Regions from separate parts of the Mesorhizobium sp. WSM4935 genome, predicted to be linked through region 1. Evidence: predicted binding sites of a transcription regulator. Region 1 holds the regulator's gene; the other holds the start of a gene.
What was found. Region 1 encodes LexA, which represses DNA repair genes until DNA is damaged. Its sites were predicted from a motif close to TGTTCNNNNTGTGTTCNG; they were not measured.
Positions count from the first base shown of each region.

Region 2: a site for LexA is predicted at 1,599-1,616, ahead of P9273_RS29540 (nucleoid-associated protein). Genes of this name have one in related genera too.

Region 1 covers NZ_JARTVR010000003.1:385,049-390,470, reverse strand. Annotated here, with positions in the region: gene P9273_RS09900 (ComEC/Rec2 family competence protein) at 1-2,010, shown strand, start outside; gene lexA (transcriptional repressor LexA) at 2,004-2,744, opposite strand; gene P9273_RS09890 (molybdopterin molybdotransferase MoeA) at 2,861-4,066, opposite strand; gene moaC (cyclic pyranopterin monophosphate synthase MoaC) at 4,066-4,542, opposite strand; gene trpC (indole-3-glycerol phosphate synthase TrpC) at 4,544-5,356, opposite strand; gene trpD (anthranilate phosphoribosyltransferase) at 5,361-5,422, opposite strand, start outside.
Region 2 covers NZ_JARTVR010000021.1:20,730-26,151, forward strand. Annotated here, with positions in the region: gene P9273_RS29535 (hypothetical protein) at 1-1,019, shown strand, start outside; gene P9273_RS29540 (nucleoid-associated protein) at 1,714-2,760, shown strand; gene P9273_RS29545 (GTP pyrophosphokinase) at 2,757-3,743, shown strand; gene P9273_RS29550 (helix-turn-helix transcriptional regulator) at 4,032-4,247, opposite strand; gene traA (Ti-type conjugative transfer relaxase TraA) at 4,377-5,422, opposite strand, start outside.

The sequences.
Region 1 (5,422 bases):
TTCTGCGCCTTGGGCTTTCTCGCGGCCAAGGTGGAGACCTGGCGAATGGCGACCCCGATGCTGGGGTCGGAAATCCAGACAAGGCTGACGGGCCGGCTCGTCACCGCGGAGGCGATGGCCAATGGCCGTGTCCGGCTGACCATCGACCTTATTTCGACGGAGCATCCGAAGCTGCGTTACGCGCCGGACCGCGTCAGGCTGTCGGCGCGCAGGATCCCGCCCGGTATGACGGCCGGATCGATGCTGACCGGCTATGCCAAGCTCCTGCCGCCGACGGGCCCAGTTCGGCCGGACAGCTACGACTTTTCCTTCGACAGCTATTTTGCCGGCATCGGCGGCAGCGGCTTTTTCCTGGGCGACCCGAAGCTGGTTGCGCCGGTGGAGGCGCCTTTCGGCGCGCGCGTCGCCTCGGCAGTCGAAAACGCGCGCGAAGGGATCGCCGATCACATCAGGAGCAGCATAGGCGGGTCCGAGGGCGAGATCGCGGCGGCGCTGATCGTCGGCGTGCGCGCCGGCATTCCGGAAGCGATCAACGAGTCGATGCGGCGCACCGGCATCTACCACATCATCTCGATCTCCGGTCTGCACATGGCGCTAGTCGCCGGCACGATCATGGTCCTTTTGCGCGGCGCCTTCGCGCTGCTTCCGGATTTCTCTTCGCGCCGGCCGGTGAAGAAATATGCCGCCGGAATCGCGCTCATCTCGATCGCCGCTTACCTCGTCATCTCGGGCATCGTGGTGGCGGCCGAGCGAAGCTTCATCATGCTCGCCGTGATGCTTGCCGCCGTGCTCTTCGACCGTGCGGCGCTCACCATGCGCAACCTGGCGATCTCGGCTATCGCCGTGATCCTTGTCTCGCCGCACGAAGTGGTCGGCCCGAGCTTCCAGATGTCCTTCGCCGCCACCGCCGCCCTGGTCGGCGCTTATGCCGGCTTTGCCGACTATCGCGCCGGCAAAACGATCGCGCCGCCGGCAAAGCGTTCGTTCCTCGGGTTCCTGTCGCGAAAACTGGCGGTTGGCGTAGGCGGCGCCGCCGTGACGTCGCTCATCGCGGGCAGCGCGACATTGCTGTTTGCGATCTGGCATTTCCAGCGCGTGTCGCCGCTCAGTCTGCTCGCCAATCTGGCGGTCATGCCGATCGTGTCACTGATCGTCATGCCGTTTGCCGTGTTGAGCGCGCTGGCCATGCCCTTCGGTTTCGACGGCCCGTTCCTCTTTGTGATGGGCAAGGGACTGACGGCGATGATCGCCATTTCGGCATGGATCTCCGAACGCTCACCGGTCGACGCCGTCGGGCTGATCTCGATCCAGTCGGTGCTGCTGGCGACGATCGCGCTGGTCATTGCGACAATGGCCACCACCTGGCTGAGGCTTGCCGCCGTTCCCTTCGCGCTTGCCGCGCTGCTGGCCATTCCGCATGTCCGCACGCCGGACGTGCTCATTTCGGAGGACGCGCATCTGGTGGCGATGCCGATCGGCGGTGGCGAGCTTGCCGTCAATCGTGCACGCGCCAACGAGTTCACCACCGACAATTGGAAACGGGCGCTGAAAGCCGAGGAAATCGTGCCGCCGGAGACGTTCGCCAAAGATGCGCTGAACATCGTCGATCCCGTCGATCTGCCGCCCGGCTCGCCCTTCTACTGCACGGGTGATCTTTGCATCGGCCGGCATCCGTCCGGCGCCATCGTCGCACTCGCCGAAACCCGCGACAGCGCCCGGCCGGCCTGCGGCTTTGCCGACCTCGTCGTCATCAACGACGCCACCGCCTACAACCCCTGCCGCGATCCGCGCGTGCTCGTCGTCACCAAGCGGCAGTTGGCGCGCGACGGCAGCGCCGCCGTCTTCTTCGATCCCCAATCGGCAACCGCGCGACCGGCCATCCAATATGCTGTCGAGCAGCCGTACCGGCCTTGGCACGAACAGCGCAAGTATACCCGCGAGGCGAGAGGACTGCCGCCTTATCAAAAGCCTGAGCGGACGGATGCGAAACCTTCGCAACCGGATCAGTAGCGGCGGATCAACCCGACGAGCTTGCCCTGCACCTTCACCCGATCCGGTCCGAAGATGCGGGTCTCGTAGGCCGGGTTGGCAGCTTCCAGCGCGATCGAGGCACCCTTGCGGCGGAAGCGCTTGAGCGTCGCTTCCTCATCATCGACCAGCGCCACCACGATCTCGCCCGGGCTTGCCGTGTTGGCGTTGCGGATGATCACGGTGTCGCCGTCGAAGATGCCGGCCTCGATCATCGAGTCGCCTTTGACCTCCAGCGCATAATGCTCGCCGCCGGCGATCATGTCCGGCGGCACCGTGATCGAATGCGTCTGGTGCTGGATGGCGTCGATCGGCACACCGGCGGCGATGCGACCCATCACCGGAATGGATACGGCCGAGCCGGCATCGTCGTCGTTGCTTGGCGTCGGGGCGCGCGATGGCGCAGCCGGCTTGACCTGACGGCTGAGATTGTTCTGACCCAAGCTGCCCTGGATGACGCTTGGCGAAAACTTCTTCGCCGCATTGAGGCCGGGTGCGATCGAGTCGGGCAGGCGCAGCACTTCCAGCGCGCGCGCCCGGTTCGGCAGCCGGCGAATGAAACCGCGTTCCTCCAACGCCGTGATCAGCCGGTGGATGCCGGACTTGGAGGCGAGGTCGAGCGCTTCCTTCATCTCGTCGAAAGACGGCGGAATCCCGCTTTCCTTCAGCCTTTCGTGGATGAACATCAGAAGTTCATGTTGTTTGCGCGTCAGCATGGCGGCCCCCACGGGTTCTGAAACCAGAATCAGAAAAACAAACCCAGAACAAACACTATCTGTTCCAGTTGTGTTCCGCAACCGTTTAAAGTTTAGTGAATTCGTTGACGATTTGTTCAGCGTAACATCAGAACGCTGCATTCGGCGCCGGTCTCGGCTGCCGGCGCGAAGGGCTCGCGCACGATCAGGCCGTTGGCGTCGGCGAGCGTTCTGAGCATCGAGGAGTCCTGGATGCCGAACGGGGTCGCGACGAGCGTGCCGGCGTCCTCGCGTATGACGGCGCGCACATAGTCCTGCCTGAGGTCGTTGGCCTGCATCGCTGCGCCCAGCCGGGCCGTTCGCAGGTTCTGCCTGTGGTCGCGGCCACCGAGCCTGGCAAGCAGCGGCTTCAGGAAGAGCTGCGAGCAGACGATGCTGGCCACCGGGTTGCCGGGCAGGCCGATGCAGCGGACATTGCCAAGGCGGCCGAACATCAGCGGCTTGCCGGGGCGCATGGCGATCTTCCAGAAGTCGAGCCGCATGCCTTCACTGGTCAGCACGTCATGGATCAGGTCGTGGTCGCCGACCGAGGCGCCGCCGAGCGTGACGATGACATCGGCGTTCGCCTCGACTGCTTTCCGGACCAGCGCCGCGATCGCTTCCTTGCGATCGGCGGCGATGCCGAGATCGAGCGCACGCGCGCCGACCGACTGGGCGGCGGCGGCGACGCCATAGGCGTTGGACGAAATGATCTGATCAGGGCCGAGCGCGCTGCCCGGCGGCAACAGTTCATCGCCGGTGGCGATGATCGCGACCAGCGGCCGGCGCACGACATTCAAGGCGGGATGGTTGGCCGAGGCTGCAAGCGAAAGGGCCGCCGCGTCGAGCACGCGGCCCTTTTCGAGCACCACGTCGCCCTGGACGAAGTCGAGCCCGCGGCGGCGCACATTGCGTGCTTCGGCCGTCGGCTCCGTCACCTCGATCTGGCGGTTGCCGAGATCGCGGACGTTTTCCTGGATAACGATGGTGTCGGCACCCTCGGGCAGCGGCGCGCCGGTGAAGATGCGCACCGCCTGGCCTTCGCCGACAGTCCCGGAAAAGCCGCGCCCGGCGGGCGCCATGCCTATGACCTCCAGTTGCGCCGGCACCGAAGCAACGTCGGCGGAGCGTACGGCGTAGCCGTCCATCGCCGAGGCGTTGAAGGGCGGCTGGGTGCGCAGCGCCACAACCGGTTCGGCGAGAACCCGCCCGGCCGCGTCCGCCAGCGGAACGCTCTCGCCCGGCAAAGGTGCTGCGCCGTCGAGCAGGCGTTCGAGCGCTTCGGCGACTGGAACAAGGGCCATCAGGCATCTACCTTGTAGGCGCCCGACTTGCCGCCGGTCTTCTCGACCAGCCGGATACCGGAAATCACCATGCCACGGTCCGCCGCCTTGGCCATGTCGTAGATGGTGAGGCAGGCGACCGAAGCGGCGGTCAGCGCCTCCATCTCCACGCCGGTCTTGCCGGTGACGCGGGCCAGCGCGGTGACCCTGAGGCCGGGCAGCGCGCGGTCCGGCTCGATCTCGACGGCCACTTTGGTGAGAAGCAGCGGATGGCAAAGCGGGATCAACTCATGCGTCCTCTTCGCCGCCATGATGCCGGCGATGCGCGCTGTGCCCAGCACATCGCCCTTCTTGGCGTCGCTGGCGAGAATCATCTCCAGCGTTTCCGGCTGCATCGAGACAAAGCCTTCGGCGATCGCGGTGCGTGTTGTCTCGGCCTTGTCGCCGACATCGACCATGTTGGCTTCGCCCTTGGCGCCGAGGTGGGTGAGGGCCATCTCAGATGGCCTCAGCCGCCGCCTTGCCTGTCAGCAGAAGCTCGGTCGCCGCGGCCACATCCGCCTGCCGCATCAGGCTCTCACCGACCAGGAAGGCGCCGATGCCGGTCTTCTGCATCCTGAGGCAGTCGTCGTGGGTGAAGATGCCGCTTTCGCTGACCAGCAGGTAGTCGCCCGGCACCATCGGCGCCACCCGCTCGGACGTCTCAAGCCTGGTCTCGAAGGTCCGCAAATTGCGGTTGTTGATTCCGATCAGCCGCGACGACAATTTTAGCGCGCGCTCCGTTTCGGCCTCGTCATGCACCTCGATCAGCGCGTCCATCCCGAGTTCGAACGCGGTCGCTTCCAATTCGCTCGCCAGGGCATCGTCAACGCTTGCCATGATGATCAGGATGGCGTCCGCGCCCCAGGCGCGGGCCTCGTAGACCTGATAAGGGTCGAACAGAAAATCCTTACGCAACGCGGGCAGAGACACCGCCTCGCGCGCATTGGTCAGAAATTCCGGAGCGCCCTGGAAAGACGGCGCATCGGTCAGCACCGAAAGACAGGCTGCGCCACCTTTCTGATAGGCCCTAGCGAGCGCCGGTGGATCGAAATCGGCGCGGATCAGCCCCTTGGAAGGGCTGGCCTTCTTTATCTCGGCGATCAGCGCGAAACCGCCGGCCCGGCGCTTGGCTTCCAGTGCCGCGAGGAAGCCGCGCGGCGGCTCGGCGTCCCTGGCTTTCGCCTTGATCTCGGCGAACGGCAGGGCGAGCTTCGCCGCGGCGATCTCTTCGCGCTTGTAGGCTTCGATCTTGCGCAGGATGTCCGACAAGGCCTTATCCGTTCGAAATCTCGACCAGCTTGTCCAGCACGCCGAGCGCGCGGCCGCTGTCGATCG
Region 2 (5,422 bases), on a different contig from region 1:
TGCGCGTCTCAGACGATTTCCTGTACCGACAGAAGGCCCAAGCCGGCGCTGCTTATACGCGCGGCGTTCAGATTATCCGGCCGCGCGATGCCCGCACCGTCAGCGAGAATGTGTCCGGCCGGTGGTTCGGAAGCTCCGAGCGCGATTATGTTAGCTTCATCGCGCAGGACTGGCGAAATAACAAGATCGCGGAGATTTCAACGGACCCCGCCGCCACGACCAACTATTTTGAAGCGGGCGGAAATGATATGCCCTACGAGTTGTCCCCGGCGTTCTTCCGGCCGGAGGTCTTGTCGAAGTACAAGACCGACCGCGAAAAATATACGGTTCACGAGCGGGACATCGATTGCCGCACATCGTGGACGCTACGCGGCTACGACGTCAACGACGCCGGGCAAGTGTTCGCCTACATCTGTTATCTGCGCAACCTGCCCTTCAACGAGCAACTCCATTGGAAATCCTTCAATGAGCCGCCGAAAGCGAGCATTTCCGAACGCGCCTACATCAACGACTTCAAGGGCGAGTACGTCACGTTCCGGCATCCGCGCGCGGAAACGCTTTCCATCCTTGCGCGCTGGCGAGAAAGTGAGGTTGGATGGTGGACGCTGCGTGACGAGGATCTCCTAGATCGCGCCAATCCTCCGATCTCGTCCAGCAAGGACGAGTGGGCTGAGGCTATCATGGATCTATCGAAGCTCGTCGTCGAAGGCTTCGATACGAAGTCCCTCCGATCTGCGTTGGATAAGGTATCGGAACCCTACACGCGCGAAGAGAAGAGCATCGCCCTGCTGGAAAAGCTCGTCGCTCTGAAAAGTCCCGATGGAGGTTCCGTGCTTCTCGAAGGGCTTCGCGCAGTTCAGTACATCCGTTCGAAGGTGAAGGGGCATTCCGGCAGTTCTGAGGGGAAAGCCATCGTCCAAGATGTGCTTACCCAGCATGGAACCTATGCGGAGCATTTCAAGCAGCTTTGCGCGCTCATCGTCTACGATCTTCGGCGCATCGAATCTGCCTTGAGCTAATAAACCAACCGCCTGCTTCTTTGACTTTCAGTCCGCTTAGCCGCCGAAACGACGATCTGGTTGGGCTCCCTCTTTCTCTGGATGCACTGTCGACCTGTTCGGTCAATAGCTTCACGAGATAGGATAACAACGTCTCCTTGCCATTGCTTCACGTTCATGCCCGGCGCGAACGTTCGGTTGTTGAGAAGTCCGCCGCAAAATCCCGGGGTTAGTCATCCGGGGAAAGGAAAGCACCCCGGTCTGGCACGTCTGCCCCGGTCGACCTCAGTGCATCCTTCTACCCGCATGGATGTCCCCTGCCTGCTAGTAGTCACCGGGAGCTAACGCAATCGGTCCACCGTGGTCAGCTTCCTTGTGGGCATGCCAAGATCCAGAACACGGTGCGGCATCTCGGTGTCTATATTGGGGACGCTGCTCCTTGGGTCATCCGCAGCGTGTGTATGACCGTTCCGCGCTACGGTCTTATTGTGCCGCGGATCGATCGAGTGCGGGTCCGACCGGTGTCGACGCCGCAGTTCAGCGCCATCAGGGCGGACCTCCCTACGATTCCCCCGTCAGAATTTCACGACGGAGGCGTTGTGTTCGCGCTTTGTTCTGATATCCTTCTTTAACCCGCTCAGAATAACATTCTTCGATATTTTCGAAGGGGGATCGAGTTTTGCTTGTAGAGAATCTTTCTATTGGCCGAGTCGTTATGCATGAGGTATTCCAGAGGAAAGACGGGCCCAATGTAGTGCCGCCATCGTACGGCAAGGAGCTCGAAGTACTGGATGCCAAGGCGATCAGTCATTTTGGGATGCGTATCACTGACGCGCTCTCCGCGCAGTCCAAAAGCATAGAGATGCAGATAGTGAAGACCAATGACGCGAGCGTGGTTGGAACTGCTCGACGTCTTGTGCTCGCACCCGACTCCGATTTTCCAAACATCTCCAATCACATGGCCGATGCCCTCGCTGACGCACAGAAATCACGAGGGATTCCCGGCGGGATGCTTCTGGTCTTCGATGGAAAAGTCGGAGGTGACGGAAAGCCTTTCTTAGGCGTGATTAAAGCGGAGATGCAGTCCGGCTTTCAACGCCGGCTCGCTGCTGCAAAAATTGTAACCGAATTTCTCGAGAACATCTTTCTTACGCCAGCCACCAGGCTTTACAAGCTTGCTCTGTTCATCTCTGAAGATGTCGCCGTCACGGCGAGCACAAGTTGGCGATGCTTCGTATTTGACAGCAACATCACCGCCGCCCGCCGAGAGAACGCGGCCGTATATTTCTACGATGGTTTTCTCGGCTGCGCCTTTCCTGAAAGCGGGAAATACGAAACCGCGAAGTTCTTCGACCTCACGAAGGAATTCGTTCGCACATCAGTAAGCGACCGAGATCTCCGAAGGGACCTGGGCGACGCGCTGTTCGCGTTTGTTAAGGTAGATCAGGCCCCCACCTTCACCTCGCAACAGTTCGGCGACACGTATCTGCCACCCGAATTGCGCGACCCATTCAACAGGTTCCTCGAGGCCAAGAAATTCCCGACCGATAGAGCCGTGGTTCGGGACATTAGCGAGATGGGGGGTAGGCTGCGGCGCCGGAAGTACAAGTTTGGTCCAGACATCGAATTCTCGGCGTCCCCGGACGCGATACGCAATGGTACCGTGACAATCGAGGATGTCCCGCCAGGCGATGTTTCCGATAGCGAGGCTGCAAGTTGGACCAGGATCACGGTCCGCAGGCCAGTCACCGAACAACTATGACGACCGAGCTCGAGATCCTGCGGCGCTGGGAGGCGGAGCAGCAGTACTACGATGCCTGGGGCAGGTTCATCGTCCACGCGGTCATCGACGGGCTCTCGACCCAGGTGGAGGCGCCGGATCTGTTCTTGCGCCTTCCGGTTAAGCACAGGCTGAAGGAGAACAAGTCGCTTATCCAGAAGGCACTCTATCGCGGCAAGGGCTATGCAAGCCCGTATGATGATATCGAGGACAAGGTGGGAATCCGGTTCGTCGTGCTCACCTCAGACGAAATACCCATAGTCGAGAAGACGATCACCGAATTCGGTGACAAATACTGGTTCTGGGAAAAGGCCCGGGACTTCGCCGAGGAGCGAGCCCGCAAGCCTTGGGAGTTCGGCTATCAGTCGGTCCACTACGTGGTTCGGGCAAAAGCGGGGATCGTCTTCGAGGGCGTTCCTATGCCGCTGGACATTCCGTGCGAGATCCAGGTCCGCACGCTGCTGCAGCATGCTTTCAGCGAAGTCACCCACGACACAATCTACAAGCCGAGCGTTAAATCGACGCCTGAGATGATGCGGGCTGCGGCAAAGGCGATGGCGTTGATCGAAGCGACTGACGACTACTTCCGTCAAGTCGGAAACCTCATCGACGCATCGGTCAAGAGCGTCAAAGCGCTGATCGACGCCTTGTCCGTGTACTACCGAGACAAGATCGGCGTAGAAGCGACTGTTACCACTCTCGACGGCGAGCTGATCGAGGCGTACCTGCCACTGGCCGGCGAGAACTCAATCGAAGACATCCTCCTTTGGCTGAACACTAAGGATTTCATCATGGAGCGCATCAAGGGTCGACTAGAAGACCAGACCCTATTCGCGTTGCCCTCAATCTTGTTGCTCTACTTCGTGGTGGGTAATTTCCCGAGCATAGCCACCTCGCCCGGTTTACTGACCGATGAGGAACTCGCGCCGATATACTCCGACCTTGGCTTGGCCCTTCCGCAGTAGGCCACAAGCAATCAGAGGCGTCTGTGCTGATGAGTCGATGAGTCGCGCATTTCCCCTGAGAAACGCTACGCTTGAAGGAGTTTTGTCAATAGAAGCTCACCAAGCGTGGACATTGACGGGTGCCCGCTACCTTGGTCCTCAAATTTGACGGCGAATGACCGCAAGGCCGCCTGCTTATAGCAAATCCCGTCCGAAACCCGCTTGGCCGATAACGGCCCCTTTTTCAGTCACTGAACTTGCTAAGAGAGACGTGCTCATCGGCGGCAGGAACGTGCCATTTGACCGCCCTTAGTCGCTGTTTTTTTGACTCACTTTGGTACGCCAGGAGACAGGATCAGCGACCCACCGATTGATATCGCATTCTCGCCATCCCGCACCATTCATGCTGATCTTGATCTGAGCCGGGAACGTGCCTTCGGCGATTTTGCGGTACATCGTTGAGCGGGACAAACCGGTCCGCGCGAGGACGGTCCTGAGGCGAATGATACGATCCGGTTCAGGCATGGGCTGGCTTGCCTTTCGCTGAGAGCATTGACACTTGCTGGATCCAGACAGGACAACCCGAGGCTCGCGCGCAATCAGATTTGTCTTCTCATCGATCTGGGGCGTGGGAACGGCGGCAAATCGGAGGGTTTAGATTCCTATGCCACGCCCTCTGCCAATCCCGTGGTTGAACGCGAGTTCCACACCAAGGCGGCGGCCGGACTCGACCTCGATGCCAAGCGCCTTCTTATGATTGGCAAGCAGGGATTCAAGCTGCGGATCGCGTTCAAGGCTTTTGGCCATGTCGGACATGGCCGAGCGGGTTGACTTGTAGCCGGACATATCGCCGGCCTGATATTGCTCCTGGCTTGTCCGGTCGAGCTTTTGCCAGCGTTCAACGAAACGGTCGCCGCGCCGGATCGGATCGGCTTCCAGTCCGGTGCGAATCTCTGTTTCAAGCTGAAGAGCGAGCACGATGCGGTTGACGCGGCCGGCGGCCGCCTCACGAACCATCTCGGGATTCTTGACATAGGCCGCTTCGGCATCGCGCCAGCCATGAGGCCGAACCTTCTCGAAAGCGTCGCGCGCCTCTCTCAATTCCCGCATCTGCTGAGGAGTCCCCTGCCCGTCCGCATTTCCGGTGCGGATAACAGCGTCGAGCGCGCGCGCGTGACGCACGAGCGCCTTCGTGCGAGCGCTGCGCAACGCGGCTTCCGGGTCCACCGGCAAATCCGTTTCGCGCTGTGCTCCCCTGGCGGAACCTCCTCTTCCAGGCGTGCGGCCGGCATCTCCGTTTTGCGCTCCACCGTCTCCTCTTCCCGGGCTGCGCCCACGGTCTTGACCGGACATTGCGTCTGCGGGCGAGCGCAACCCGTGGAGCAGCTCGCCAATCCTGTCGCGCAGCTTGTCCGGAACGATCCGGCGCACGATCTCGACCATGCGCTGTCCGAAGCTGATCCCGCGCCGCTCGGCATAGCTTTGCGCCGGGTTGATCTGATCGTAATCCGACGCCATGTCCTTGGCTCGGTCGCGTGACAGCGTCCGGACGAGCCGGTCTCGTGTGGCAAAGTCGTCGCTGCCGTAATGTAGTTCCAGCCCGTCTCGATGACGCGACAGGGCAACGTAGCTGCCATGCGCATCCATGCCTGGCGTCGCCAGCACATGCGTGCGGTCGACTGTCATGCCCTGCGCCTTGT